Regions from separate parts of the Halomonas sp. PA16-9 genome, predicted to be linked through region 2. Evidence: predicted binding sites of a transcription regulator. Region 2 holds the regulator's gene; the other holds the start of a gene.
The links. The regulator FNR, encoded in region 2, switches genes on or off when oxygen is low (the NO sensors DNR and NnrR bind a similar motif). The targets are predictions, from matches to a motif close to TTGATNTANATCAA.

Region 1 (7,259 bases), on a different replicon from region 2:
TGAGGTAGGGTAAGCGAAAGTGAGAGAGCGCCGTTTTAACCAGCTTGCGACAGGCGGAGGCCGAGGTAATCCGTTCGCGCATATAGAGATGCAATACCGTGCCACCGGTGTAGCGAGTCTGTAAGGGGTCTTGATGGCTCAGTGCCTCAAAGGGATCATCGGTATGACCCACCGGCAATTGACTAGAATTGGTGTAGTAGGGCGCCTCGGGTGTACCGGCTTGAAGAATGTCAGGAAAGCGCGTCAGATCCTCCCGGGCAAAGCGGTGAGTGGTGCCCTCTGCCGGGGTGGCTTCAAGGTTATACATGTGGCCGGTCTGTTCTTGAAATTCGCGCATCCGCTCCCGAACGTGGTCAAGAAGATCCAGTGCCAGCTGTAGCCCTTGGGCGTCGGCGATATCGCAGCGATCCCCAGTAAAGTTGCGCACCATTTCGTTGAGCCCATTCACACCCAGAGTAGAGAAATGATTGCGTAACGTGCCCAGGTAGCGCTGGGTAAAGGGGTAGAGCCCCTGATCCATTAGTTGCTGAATGCGCTCGCGCTTGAGTTCGAGGCTATCGCGCCCGAGCGACAGAAGGCGATCCAGCTCGCTGAACAGCCCGGCCCGGTCGCCGGCAAAGCGGTAACCCAACCGGGCACAGTTGATCGTCACTACTCCCAACGATCCGGTTTGCTCCGCACTGCCGAACAGACCGTTGCCGCGTTTGAGCAGTTCACTCAAATCAAGCTGCAGGCGGCAGCACATGGAACGCACCATGTGGGGTTCCAGATCCGAATTGAGAAAGTTTTGAAAGTAGGGCAAGCCGTACTTGGCGGTCAGTGCGAAGAGCCGCTCGGCGTTGTCGCTTTCCCAGTCGAAATCATGGGTGATGTTATAAGTGGGTATGGGGAAGGTGAACACACGTCCGTGGCGGTCACCGGCCTCCATCACTTCCAAATAGGCCCGGTTGATTAAGTCCATTTCAACCTGTAGTTCGCCGTAGCTGAACGGCTGCTCCTCTCCACCGATAACCGGTACCTGTTGGCGCAAGTCGTCGGGGCAGACCCAGTCGAAGGTTAGGTTGGTGAAGGGCGTCTGGCTACCCCAGCGCGAAGGCACATTGAGGTTGTAGATGAATTCCTGAAGTGCCTGCTTGACTTGTGCATAGGTGAGGCTGTCTTTGCGCACGTAGGGTGCCAGATAGGTATCGAAAGAGCTGAAGGCTTGTGCCCCGGCCCACTCGTTCTGCAAGGTGCCAAGAAAATTAACCATTTGCCCGAGGGCACTTGAGAGGTGGCGGGGCGGGTTGCTTTCGGCTCGTCCCGGTACCCCATTAAATCCCTCTAGCAGCAAAGTACGCAGCGACCAGCCGGCGCAATAGCCGCACAGCATATCCAGGTCGTGAATATGCAAATCACCTTCCCGATGAGCTTCTCCTACGGCGTGGGGGTAAATCTCATCGAGCCAGTAGTTGGCTATCAACTTGCCCGAGACGTTGAGGATTAAACCGCCCAATGAATAGCCCTGGTTGGCATTGGCGTGAACACGCCAGTCGGCGCGTTGGAGGTACTCATTGACCGTCGAGGCGACGTCAATATGATGCTTCGCTACCTGAACGCTTGTGGAGCTTTTCACCTAATTCACCTATATATGCTAGATTTAATAAAAATAAATACTATATGTGGTGTTAGAGGGTAAGCGTTCAGGATTTTGCAATAAATGATCCAGGTCAAAAATGGTGAGGAAAAATAGTAAGGCGTGGTGGTGCCTAGGCTATGTTTTAGCTGGTCATCGTGCGGGTGTTATCCATACCCGGTCGGCCGAACCAGTAACCGTCGCAGATTTCAGCATCCACCAGCGTTAAAGGATCGGGCGTAGGTAACCTGCCGTGGCGGGCCTGGTCGAAAGCCGTGACCACCTCGGCCATGCCTTCCGCCCGTGGGCTGAGACGTGCCACTGATACCCCCATCTCCGCCATGACCGTAAGTTTCATGGCGCAGATCCTGGCAGGCGCTGGAAAGGGTTTGAATACCGTTCAGGGTTAAAAACATCCCGGGACTCTTGTGAACGTAGCACCAAGCCTTCGGGGTACTTTTGGCAGACGAATTTGCAGCGGTCTTTGGGTGTTTGGTGACGCCGGGCGGTAAAACAGCGTGACGACCAGGACAAGGGGAGATGCCCGTAGGCGAATACTTCGCATGGGTGGGGAACGCCTGCCCGGTGGCAATCGTTAATAAGTTTGGCTAAGTCTTGCTGTGACATTTCCACCGGCGCTTGCCAACGCCGTATGCCGGCACGGGCCATAACGCCCAGTGTCGCCGGGTTGTAGAGGTTGAGCGCAGCACCGGCGATGAACGGCAGTCCGGCACTGGAGAGTCGTTGCAGGGCGCTTTGGTCATTGGCCTCGACGATAAAATCACCGTTGTCACACAGCTTGCGCAAGTCACGCAGGTCGGCTTCGGACTCGATCAAGGTCTGGCTGGCGAGTACTACCTGCTTGCCCGCCTGGCTGAGCTCGCGCCCAATGCCTAGCCAGTCGTCCAGTTTCATATCGCGGCGCCGCGAGCAGACGGTTTCGCCAGGGTAATAATCTCTACCGGCCAGTCGGCCGCCTCGCGGTAGAAGTCGGCGTAGCGTTGCCGAGTCAGTAAAAAAGCACCGGCCCGAGGGAGAGTTGAAGAGGGCCGGTTGATAAGGTCGGTGATAGGGGAGGTGTAGTGTTCGGCATAGTAGGCTCCTATTTCCAGCGGCGTTCGTAGGCGCCTAGGGTAGTGATGGCACCTTCGGAAAGCTCGGCAAGGCCTGCCATCCAGGCGGGTTCTGGATCAAAGCGCTCAGGCTGAGCCTCTAGGCGGTTGAGCGCCTGGCGCCAGATCCCGGCCACTTTAGAGGCATAGGCGGGGCTGCGCTGACGACCTTCAATTTTGACGGCGCTAATACCCAGGTCGCGTAGCTCCGGCAATAGCTCCAGGGTATTGAGGCTGGTGGGTTCCTCAATGGCGTGATAGGTCTCGCCCGCCACCTCGAAGCGACCCTTGCATAGGGTGGGGTAGCCCGCGCGCTCGCCTTCGGCGTAGCGGTCGATAAGAACATTGTTAAGGCGCGACTCTAAGCCCTCTGACGTTTCTTCCCAGCGGACATGAGCCGCTGGCGAGCAGACGCCCCGGGTATTGGGCGATTCGCCGGTCAGGTAGGAGGAGAGATAGCAGCGTCCTTCGGCCATGATGCACAGGCTGCCGAAAGCGAACACCTCAAGTTCTACCGGTGTTTGCTTGGCCAGGTCGCGTACCTGAGTGATTGACAGCACCCTTGGCAGTACGGCGCGCTTGATGCCGAAATGCTGGTGGTAAAAGCGTAGCGCTTCATGGCTGGTCGCCGAACCCTGCACTGAGAGGTGCCGAGAGATCTCGGGGTGATGGCGAGTAGCGTAGTCGAGCAGTCCCATATCGGCGAGAATCAGCGCATCCACGCCCAGTTCGGCGGCCTGATCCACGGCCCGAGTCCAGTGTTCCCAGCCATCGGGCTGGGGATAGGTATTAATGGCGCAAAAAACGCGTTTGCCATGTCGGTGGGCGTAATCGATCCCCTCGCGGGCACGTTTGTCGGTAAAGTTTAGCCCGGCGAATTGCCGTGCGTTGGTGATGTTCTGGAAACCGAAATAGACAGCGTCGGCACCTTCATCTACAGCGCGCTTTAGGGCGGGCAGGTTGCCAGCGGGACATACAAGCTCCATAGCGAGACTCCTTGCGGGAAAAGTCCGAGCATTTTAGTCACCTATTTTTTGTCGGCTTTTGACACAGGTCATATCGGGGTGGCTTTCAAAAGAGGATAACGCTGCAGAGTAGGCAAGCTGGATGCAGGCAGTTTTTAAAACGTATATTGTATGAATATTAACCAATGCTTGCTGCACCCACTTCCAGAGTTCCATTTCAGAGACCTCTTTTAGAGCCCCTTTTCAGAGACCTACTTCGATCATGCAAGATGAACTGCTCTTCAATCGCCCCCTGGTAGAGAAATATGACCGCCCAGGCCCGCGGTACACTTCTTATCCCACTGCGCCCCAGTTTCATGCCGCGTTTGCCGAGGATGATTACCGTAGCGCCGCCGAGCGCAGTAATCGGGTCGCAGTACCCAAGCCGCTTTCGGTCTATGTGCATATCCCGTTCTGCAAAAGCCTGTGCTACTACTGCGCCTGCAAAAAATCATTACTCATAATACCGAGCGAGCTGCCGAATACCTCCAGTGGTTAAAACAGGAGATACGTGTTCAGGGAGCGCTGTTCGATACCACCCGCCAAATGACCCAACTGCATCTGGGCGGCGGCACCCCAACCTACTTAAGCAATGCCCAGCTACGCGAACTGATGGCGGCGCTGGACGAAGCCTTTCACTTCGCCGCACCTGAAGAGCGTGAATTCTCGCTGGAGGTAGACCCTCGCACCGTGACACCCGAACAGGTGTACGAGCTCTACACGCTGGGCTTCAATCGGTTGAGCTTCGGGGTTCAGGACTTCGATCACGACGTGCAGCAAGCGGTCAATCGCGTCCAGAGTGAAGAGCAGGTGGTATCCCTGGTCAAGGCTGCCCGCGAGGGGGGTTTGAATCGGTCAGCGTTGACCTGATTTACGGTTTACCGCTGCAGACGGTGGCGAGTTTCGATACGACGCTAACCAAGATTATTGACCTGCAACCGGATCGCATTGCCGCTTATAGCTACGCCCATCTGCCCGAACTGTTTAAAGCTCAGCGGCTAATTAGCCCCGAAGACATGCCGCCACCCGAGCGTAAGTTGGAGCTGCTGGAGCTTACGATTAACCGCCTGACGGCCGCAGGGTATGTCTACATCGGCATGGACCATTTCGCCCTTCCGAATGACGAGCTGAGCCTGGCCCGTGAAAATGGCACTCTGCAGCGCAATTTTCAGGGCTACTCTACCCACGCCGACTGCGACATGATTGGGCTGGGCATTACTTCGATTGGTAAGGTGGGCGATACCTACAGCCAAAACGTCAAGGAAACTGCCCAGTATCAGCATCGTTTGGATGAAGGGCATTTACCGGTCTTCCGTGGCTATCGCCTTAGCGATGACGACCGCCTGCGCCGCGATGTCATTAATACCCTGATGTGTCACGGCCGACTTGAATTTGCCGCTATCGAGGCCCGGCACAATATCGATTTTCGCAGCTACTTCGCGAGTGCCTTGGCGAGCCTCGAAGAGATGGCGGACGACGGGTTAATTGCTTTGCGCGACCATGAAATCGAGGTGCTGCCTTCAGGGAGGTTGATGATCCGCAACCTGGCCATGGCGTTCGACGCCTACCTGAAACCAACGGAAAACCGTTATTCGCGCACGGTGTAATTTCAACAGTGCCAACCGTCTATTCCTTTACGTTGGCCGCTCTATCACCTTGGGGGTAGATAGGGTGTATATGGAGGTAATCACGCAGTAATTCGCTTGTCGATCACGCAGAATCCACTCCATGGAACCCGCACTGTCGGGTATGCAAATTTCCGAGGAGCCTGGAGATCGACCATGAGTCACTTCATAGATCGGCTGAATTTCTTCCGCAAGTCCCGCGAGCCTTTTGCCAACGAACACGGTGAGCTACGCAGCGAATCCCGCCAGTGGGAAGATAGTTATCGTGCCCGCTGGCAACACGACAAGGTAGTGCGTAGCACCCACGGGTGAACTGCACCGGCTCCTGTAGCTGGAAGATCTACGTTAAGAACGGTTTAGTTACCTGGGAAACCCAGCAGACTGACTACCCCCGTACCCGTCCCGACCTGCCTAACCATGAGCCGCGTGGCTGCCCGCGCGGCGCCAGCTACTCCTGGTATCTGTACAGCGCCAACCGCCTCAAGTACCCGTTGATTCGCAAGCCGTTGCTGGCGCTATGGCGCGAAGCGCTCAAGGCTAACCCAGACCCGGTAGACGCCTGGGCGTCTATTGTCGAAGAGACCCCGCCAAGACCAAACAGTACAAACGTGCTCGCGGCATGGGCGGCTTCGTTCGCGGTAACTGGGACGAGCTCAACGAGCTGGTCGCTGCTTCTAACGTTTACACCGCCAAGCAGTACGGCCCCGACCGTATTCTCGGCTTCTCGCCGATTCCTGCCATGTCCATGGTCAGTTACGCCGCAGGTAGTCGCTACCTGTCGCTGATTGGTGGCGTCTGCATGAGCTTCTACGACTGGTACTGCGATTTGCCGCCGGCGTCACCGATGACCTGGGGCGAGCAGACCGACGTACCTGAGTCCGCTGACTGGTACAACTCCGGCTACATTATTGCCTGGGGCTCCAACGTGCCCAGACGCGTACCCCGGATGCCCACTTCTTTACCGAAGTACGTTACAAAGGCACCAAGACGGTTTCGATCACCCCGGATTATGCCGAGGTTTCCAAACTCACCGACGAATGGCTGTCCGCCAAGCAGGGTACCGATGCCGCCCTGGCGATGGCCATGGGCCATGTCATCCTCAAGGAATTCCACCTTGAGAACCCCAGTGCTTACTTCACTGATTATGTGCGCCGCTATACCGACATGCCGTTCCTGGTGGAACTGGAAGTGCGTGAAGATGGCAGCTTCGCACCGGGTCGCCAACTGCGTGCCAGTGATTTTGATGCTGCCCTTGGCCAGGAAAACAATCCCGAGTGGAAAACCGTCGCCTGGGACGAAACCCGCGACCAGCTGGTGGTACCGCGCGGCTCCATCGGCTTCCGCTGGGGTGAGACCGGCGATGAAGTGGGCAAATGGAACCTGGAATCGCTGGATGCCGCAGGCACCGAGATCAAGCCGTTACTGAGTTTGGCCAATCACCACGATAGCGTCGCTCGCGTGGCGTTTCCTTATTTCGGTGGCATTGAGCACGAACACTTTGAACACGTCAAAGGGGCCGGTGTCGGCGCTGCTGACGACCTGCTGTTCCACAATTTGCCCGCCAAGCGGTTAAAGAGAGCCGATGGCAGCGAAATGCTGGCGGTCACCGTTTTTGATCTGATGTGTGCCAACTACGGTATCGACCGTGGCTTTGTCGGCGACGGCGAAGATGATGGCGCGACCTCGTTTGATCAGATTCGCCCCTATACCCCGCGTGGCAGGAGAAAATTACCGGTGTCCCAGCAGAGCAGTGCACCCGCATTGCCCGTGAATTTGCCGACAACGCCAATAAAACCAACGGCCGTAGCATGATCATCGTCGGTGCCGGTATGAACCACTGGTACCACATGGATATGAACTACCGCGGCCTGATTAACATGCTGGTCATGTGTGGTTGTATCGG
Region 2 (7,259 bases):
GCGCCTGGCTGATCGAGCACCGCCTGAATGCCTTAACGGGAATTGCCACCAGCGCAGTGAACTTAACTCACCACCGCCTGCGGGTGAGCTGGGATCCTCAGCAGCTGAAGCTTTCGCAACTGCTGGCCGAACTGGCCGCGATTGGCTACGAGGCCCAGCCCTACGAGCCAGACCAGGCCCAGGCGCGCCTGCAGCATGAAGAGCGCATGAACGTACGTCGGCTGATTATTGCCGCCGTCGGCATGATGCAGGTGATGATGTTCTCGATCCCGATCTATGTCTCCGGCCCCGGTGAAATCAGCGACGACTTCTACGCACTGTTCCACTGGCTCTCCTTTGCCCTGGCCACGCCAGTGGTGTTTTTCTCCGCCCAGCCGTTTTTCCGCAACGCCCTGCGCGACCTGCGCACCGGCGTACTGGGCATGGATGTGCCGGTGTCACTGGCAATCGGCGGGGCGTATCTTGCCAGCAGCTATGCGGTGCTGTTTGACGTGGGCGAGGTCTATTTTGACTCAGTGACCATGTTCACCTTCTTTTTGCTGTTTGGCCGCTACGTGGAGAGTCGCGCCAGGCGCCGCAGCGGGCATAGCGGCAATGCGCTGAGCGGCGTGCTGCCGATTTCGGCCACACGGCTGGAAAGTGACGGCAGCGAGCGCATTCTGCCCGCCAGCGAACTCACTCCCGGCGATCGCGTATTGATCAAGCCCGGCCATGGCGTGCCTGCCGATGGCATCATCGAGGAGGGTGAATCGAGCCTGGACGAATCAATGCTGACCGGCGAATACCTACCAGCAACCCGCCGAGTGGGCGACCGCATTACCGGCGGTAGCCAAAACATGGAAAACCCGCTGGTGATAAGGGTTACCCACGCAGGGCGCGATGCCCGTGTAGCAGGTATCGTCGATCTGACCGACCGTGCCTTTGCCAGCCGCCCACGGCTGGCCCAGATGGCTGCGCGCATGGCACACCTATTCGTGCTGCGCCTGCTGGTAGTAACGGCTTGCGTGACCCTCGCCTGGTGGTTTATCGACCCTTCACGGATGCTCTGGGTGCTACTTTCGGTGCTGGTGGTGACCTGCCCCTGCGCGCTGGCGCTGGCCACTCCCGCGGCACTGGCAGCTGGCCATGGCCAACTGCGAAAGCGCGGTGTCTTGATCACCCGCGCCGATGCCATGGAGACGCTCTCTAACGTTACCCGGGTGATTTTTGATAAAACCGGCACCCTGACCCGCGGCGAAATGCACCTTACCCAAACCCAGCCCTTTGGTGAATTAACCGCCGAGCATGCACGGGCCATTGCCGCCGCCCTTGAGGCCCACTCGGAACACCCGATCGCCCGCGCCTTTAGGCCGTTCCGGGATGCGACCCTGCAAGCCAAAGATATTCACAGCCACACCGGGCAAGGGCTCGAAGGGAGCCTAAACGGCGCTCGTTGGCGGTTGGGCAAGCCCAGGTTTGCAATAGATAGCGCAATGGATAGCACAATAGATAGCACCGAGGATGACGTCATAGCGGCGCCGGCCAAAGGTCAGTGGCTGCTGCTTAGTGAAAACGGTGCACCCCGCGCCTGGTTTGGCCTGCACGATGGCGTTCGCGACGACGCTGCCGCCACGATCAAAGCCCTCCAGACTCTGGGGTTAAGCGTGGAGCTGCTATCTGGTGACACCGAAGATGCCGTGGAAAGCCTGGCCGATCAGCTCAATATTGCCATCTGGCATGCGGGCACCAGCCCAGAAGGCAAGCTGGCCCGGATGAAAGAGCTTCAAGCCGCAGGCGAAACCGTGGCGATGATTGGTGACGGCATTAACGACGTGCCGGTGTTAGCCGGTGCCGATGTGGCGATTGCCATGAATGGCGCAACGGATCTAGCCCGCACCCGCGCCGACGCAGTGCTGCTCAGCCCACGTCTGATGCGGATTTTTGAGGCCATCGAGATTTCCCGCGCCACCCGGCGTATCATGCGCCAGAACATGATTTGGTCAGTGTGCTACAACTTTTCGGCGCTGCCGCTGGCGGCAATGGGTCTGGTGCCGCCCTGGCTAGCCGCAATTGGAATGTCGCTTAGCTCGCTAGTAGTGGTGGGTAATGCCCTGCGACTGTCGCGCTGGCGACCTCAGCACGCGCCAACGCTCGACACTTCAACACCGGTGGCCGCATGACGATTCTTTATCTGCTGATCCCGCTTTCCCTGATTTTGCTGGGCCTCGCCGTCTGGGCGTTTTTCTGGGCGGTGAAAAATGATCAGTTCGATGACCTAGAAGGCCCAGCGCACCGCATTCTATTTGATGAGGATGAAAACGATCTTAGCCCTGAGCAGCGCCGCCAGCGTCAGCAAACCAAGCAAAAAAACGCTGCGCCATCCGATGCAAACTCACCCGACGACCCAGAGCCCCGTTCATGAATCCGACAGGGCTTGATCTGCCGCCGCTCATGGCGGCGTTTGTGTTCGGCTTGATGGGTGGCGCCCACTGTATCGGCATGTGTGGCGGCATTATGAGTGCGCTCACCTTTGCAGTACCCCTAGCATGCGCCACCCGGCACGCATGGGGGGCCTGCTGCTCAGCTATAACGCAGGCCGTATTATTAGCTATATGAGCGCAGGCGCGCTGGTGGCGCTGCTAGGCACGCTGTTTTCCCTTTCTGCTACGGCACGCCTGCTGCTGCAGATATTTGCCGCGCTGATGCTGATCTTAATGGCACTGTATATCGCCAACTGGTGGAAAGGGCTGCTCAAAATTGAGGCCGTTGGCCGGCGACTATGGCGCTTTATCGAACCCGTGGGGCGTCGCTTGATGCCCGTAGTGCATATTCCCCAAGCCTTCGCCCTGGGAGCGCTCTGGGGCTGGCTCCCCTGCGGGTTGGTCTACTCCATGTTGGCCTGGAGCTTAGCGATTGCCGACCCGCTTCAGGGCGCTCTACTCATGGGCGCCTTTGGGCTTGGCACCCTACCTGCGCTGCTTGCCACTGGCCTGGCTGCCCGCCAGCTCAGCCATTTGATACGTCACCCCGCGACCCGCAGCGTGGCAGCGCTGACAATTATCGCTTTTGCACTGTGGCAACTGTGGACGCTTTCGGTACACAACCTCTAATAGCATGACGTGGCTCAACATTTACCTCCTAACCACGGGTTAGGCTAGCGGCATTTCCTAACGTCGGAGCGCCCCTTCATGCCCGTTCATACCCCTGCTGCCTTGCCTCTTGCACCCGCTGCTGCCGCAGCCCCTATGCAGCCGGTGTGGGACGAAGCGTTACTGCGTCGCTACGACACCAACGGCCCACGCTACACCTCCTACCCCACGGCGCTGTCGTTTCACGACCAATTTACCCCTGGCGACCTGACCCAGGCATTGGAGCGCAGCAATGCCAGTAAGCGTCCGCTCTCTCTGTACGTTCATGTGCCCTTCTGCCGCAAGATCTGCTTTTACTGCGCGTGTAATAAAATCGCTACCAAAAACACTGCCCTTGCCGAGCCCTATATAGCCCGGCTTGACCGTGAAATGGTGCTGACCGCACGCCACTTGGATACATCACGACCGGTGGAGCAGTTGCATTGGGGCGGCGGCACGCCGACATTTCTCAGTTTGAACCAGATGGGCGACCTGATTGATCGACTGGATGCACGTTTTGGTCTTTCATCGTCTGCTGATCGCGATTACGCAATTGAAATAGATCCTCGCGAAGCGGATGTGTTTACGCTGCGCCATCTCGAATCCCTCGGCTTTAATCGCATCAGCCTGGGCGTGCAGGATTTAAGCCCGCTGGTGCAGAAAGCGATTAACCGTATTCAGCCTCGGGTACTTACCGAAACGCTGATGGAGGAGGCGCATCGCCTGGGCTTTCGCTCGCTCAATCTCGACCTAATTTATGGCTTGCCATTTCAGACTGAAAAGAGCTTTGCCAACACCCTACGCCAGGTGATCGAGCTCAACCCGGCGCGCCTTTCTGTGTTTAATTACGCGCATATGCCCGAGCGTTTTGCCCCGCAGCGGCGCATTAATGTCGATGACTTGCCAGGCGGAGAAGAGAAGCTAGCGATTCTGCGCACCACCATCGAAATGCTCACCGCAGCTGGCTATGTGCATATCGGTATGGATCACTTTGCCCGCCCTGACGATAGCCTGGCTATTGCCCAGCGCGAAGGCTCGCTGCAGCGCAACTTCCAGGGCTACTCCAGCCATGCTCAGTGCGACTTAATCGGGCTTGGCGTATCGGCGATTTCGCGCATTGATGACGTCTATGCGCAGAACCCGAGCGATCTGGCAAGCTACGAAGCGACGCTGGATCAGGGGCAGCTTGCCACCGTGCGTGGCATACGCTTAAGTGATGACGACCTGATCCGGCGGGACGTGATTGAGCGGCTGATGTGCGATATGGGCATTGACCTGGCCGCCGTTAGTCAACGCTGGAACATCGATGCCCCCCGCTACTTTGCGCCAGCGCTTGAGCGCCTGCAGAGCGCCGAACAGGATGGCCTGCTGACCCGCCGCGGTGATCAGCTTAACGCCACGCCGACGGGGCGGCTGCTGATTCGCCATATAGCAATGGCGTTTGATACCCATCTTTCCGGGCAAACGGGACAACAGTATTCTAAGATTGTTTAATCACCTTATTGCAGGCATGCTAAAGCGACTATAATAAGTAAGGATTTTCTAATTGATAAGCGGGACCCTCTCAAGGAGCAAAGCATGTTGGAACCCATGAGCCGTCGGCGCTCGCTACTCCATGAAGCTCGCTGCCAAACCTGCAGTTTGAGCTCACTGTGCCTGCCACTTGCCCTTGAGCTGGACGACGTGGGGCAGTTCGACGCCATTATTCGTCGTCGCGCGCCGCTGAAAAAAGGCGAACCGCTGTTTCGTCAGGGCGACACCTTTACCAGCGTTTACGCAGTCCGTTCGGGCAGTTTGAAACAGATCACCGCCGAAGGTAACGGCAGCGAGCAGTTGACCAATTTCTACCTGCCCAGTGAATTGGTGGGGTTGGATGGCATTGACGAAGAGCATTACCCCGGTAGCGTTATCGCCCTGGAAACGACCACCGTCTGCGAGATTCCTTTTGACCGCCTGGACTTACTCTCGGAGGAGCTACCCGAACTGCGTGGCCAGCTTTATCGTAGCATGAGCAAAGAGTTGCGCGATGACCGGCGTATGATGCGGCTACTTTCGCGTAAAACCGCCGATCAGCGGCTAGCAAGTTTTTTGATTACCCTCTCGGATCGTTTTCGTCGCCGGGGCTACTCGCCTTACAGCTTTCGCCTCTCAATGCCCAGGGCTGATATCGGCAACTACCTGGGCTTAGCGGTGGAAACGGTCAGCCGCATACTAAGCCGCTTTCAGCAGCAGAGCGTGGTGGCGGTCTCCGGGCGAGAGGTCAACATTCTCGATATGCCGCGCTTGATTACCCTCGCCGAAGAGGAAGAGCAAACAGTTAGCTGACGTTAAAGGCTTGGATACGCCCCGCCAGTAGCTCTGCTTGCTTGGCCTCAAGGCCTTCAAAATCGAACAGGCTGCGGTCGGCCAACTGGGAAGGGGCAATGTTGGTGACAGCCTTGAACATGCTCTCCAGGCGGCCAGGAAACTTTTTGTCCCACTCGGCGAGCATCTCTTTGACCACCTGACGCTGCATATTAGGCTGTGAACCGCACAGGTTGCAGGGAATAATCGGAAACGCCATCAGCCGCGAAAACTCGGCGATATCAGCCTCTTTGCAGTAGGCCAACGGCCGAATAACGATATTCTTCCCATCATCGGATAGCAGCTTTGGCGGCATCGCTTTCAGGTTGCCGCCAAAGAACATATTGAGAAACAGTGTTTCGAGAATATCTTCCCGGTGATGGCCCAGGGCTATCTTATTGGCGCCAATCTCTTCGGCAAAGCCATACAACGAGCCGCGCCGCAGCCGTGAACAAAGCGCGCAGGTGGTTTTACCTTCCGGGGTTTTCTCTTTTACCACCGAGTAAGTATCGCGCTCGACAATGTGGTACTCCACGCCCTGCTTATCCAGATACGCAGGCAATACGTGCTCGGGAAAACCCGGCTGTTTTTGATCCAGATTGACCGCTACCAGCGAAAAATTGACCGGCGCATTGCGCTGCAAATTGCGCAAAATCTCCAGCATCGTGTAGCTGTCCTTTCCACCGGAGAGGCAGACCATTACGCGATCACCTTCATTGATCATTTGATAATCAATGATCGCATTGCCCACTTCTCGGCGCAGACGCTTTTGCAGCTTGTTAAATTCACGCTTCTGCTTCGCATCAGCCAGCTCAGGCTGGTCGTGCTCAGCGTCAGCTGGGGTGGCTCCAACCGTATCAAGGTGAGCAGGATCAAAGTGATCAAGAGTTTGCATGGTATAAGCACTGCCGAGGGTAGAAGGCGTGAGAAAAAAGTAATAACTATTCTAACAACACTCACCGCCTGACCCAACTAATCAGACGTAGCCACACAAGATATCGCAATTGGAAGTGACTATTTTGACCGCTGCACCATACCTCGGTGCGAGGGCAGCTTGGAGCGAGGGTCTTTTGTCATGGATGACAAAAGTAGCGCCCAGGGAGGGGTTCACAGCGCCCTCGCGGAAAGCTGTCCTCGCCACGACGAAAGAGACTACTATGCCACCTGCGCCATAATACGCTGCAGGCGCATATACAGCAGTGCGCTGGCGGTGGCCTCTCCAAGCACACTCTGCATGCCCATGACGGGTACTTGCCAGCATGCCAACGCCTGGGCGAAGCTGCTGGGCGCTTCGACCTCCGGGTGCAAACGGCGCAGTTGGCGCTGATGCAGTTTTGCCACATCGACCTGGGCGTTGGGCAGGGCAAAATTCAGCCGCTTACTGAGTAGTGCATTCAATGCTCCAATGCGCTTCTCTAACTGCCAGCCAACGATGGGCCGATTGCCGATAAATTCTACTAGCGCGCTCAAGTTATCACTATTTGGTGGCAGTATCTCCCCCGCCTCGCACAGCAAGTGATGACGGCGCAGCGTTGCGCTCTCGGGCTGCTTTGCGCTACCAAGGGTGATCACAAAAGCACGACTGGTATGCACCTGCTGATGGCTCAGCACCACTGCCGCCACGCTGATCACAGGTGATGATTGCGTGGGCGTTGCTGTGCAGGCGAGCGCCACCAGCTCTTCGCCCATATAGGGCTGAAACAGCCAGGCATAGGGGGAATCTGCACAACGACGCCGGTCACTTTCACGCCTTAACAAGGTGCGCAGCGAGCCGCTAAATAGCGTCACATGTCGATCTAACAGCCGCAT

Region 1: a site for FNR is predicted at 3,772-3,785, ahead of ubiU (ubiquinone anaerobic biosynthesis protein UbiU). Genes of this name have one in related genera too.

What each region holds. Positions count from the first base shown of each region.
Region 1 is NZ_CP040451.1:2,495,785-2,503,043, forward strand. Features, by position in the region: gene FDY98_RS11505 (ribonucleoside triphosphate reductase) at 1-1,615, opposite strand, end outside; gene FDY98_RS27845 (hypothetical protein) at 1,761-1,973, opposite strand; gene FDY98_RS27850 (U32 family peptidase) at 1,970-2,530, opposite strand; gene ubiU (ubiquinone anaerobic biosynthesis protein UbiU) at 2,718-3,713, opposite strand; partial or broken gene hemN (oxygen-independent coproporphyrinogen III oxidase) at 3,955-5,338, shown strand; partial or broken gene FDY98_RS11525 (nitrate reductase subunit alpha) at 5,513-7,259, shown strand, end outside.
Region 2 is NZ_CP040452.1:54,626-61,884, forward strand. Features, by position in the region: partial or broken gene FDY98_RS16730 (heavy metal translocating P-type ATPase) at 1-2,159, shown strand, start outside; gene ccoS (cbb3-type cytochrome oxidase assembly protein CcoS) at 2,156-2,401, shown strand; partial or broken gene FDY98_RS16740 (sulfite exporter TauE/SafE family protein) at 2,398-3,089, shown strand; gene hemN (oxygen-independent coproporphyrinogen III oxidase) at 3,168-4,601, shown strand; gene fnr (fumarate/nitrate reduction transcriptional regulator Fnr) at 4,686-5,432, shown strand; gene ttcA (tRNA 2-thiocytidine(32) synthetase TtcA) at 5,425-6,345, opposite strand; gene FDY98_RS16760 (DNA polymerase III subunit epsilon) at 6,606-7,259, opposite strand.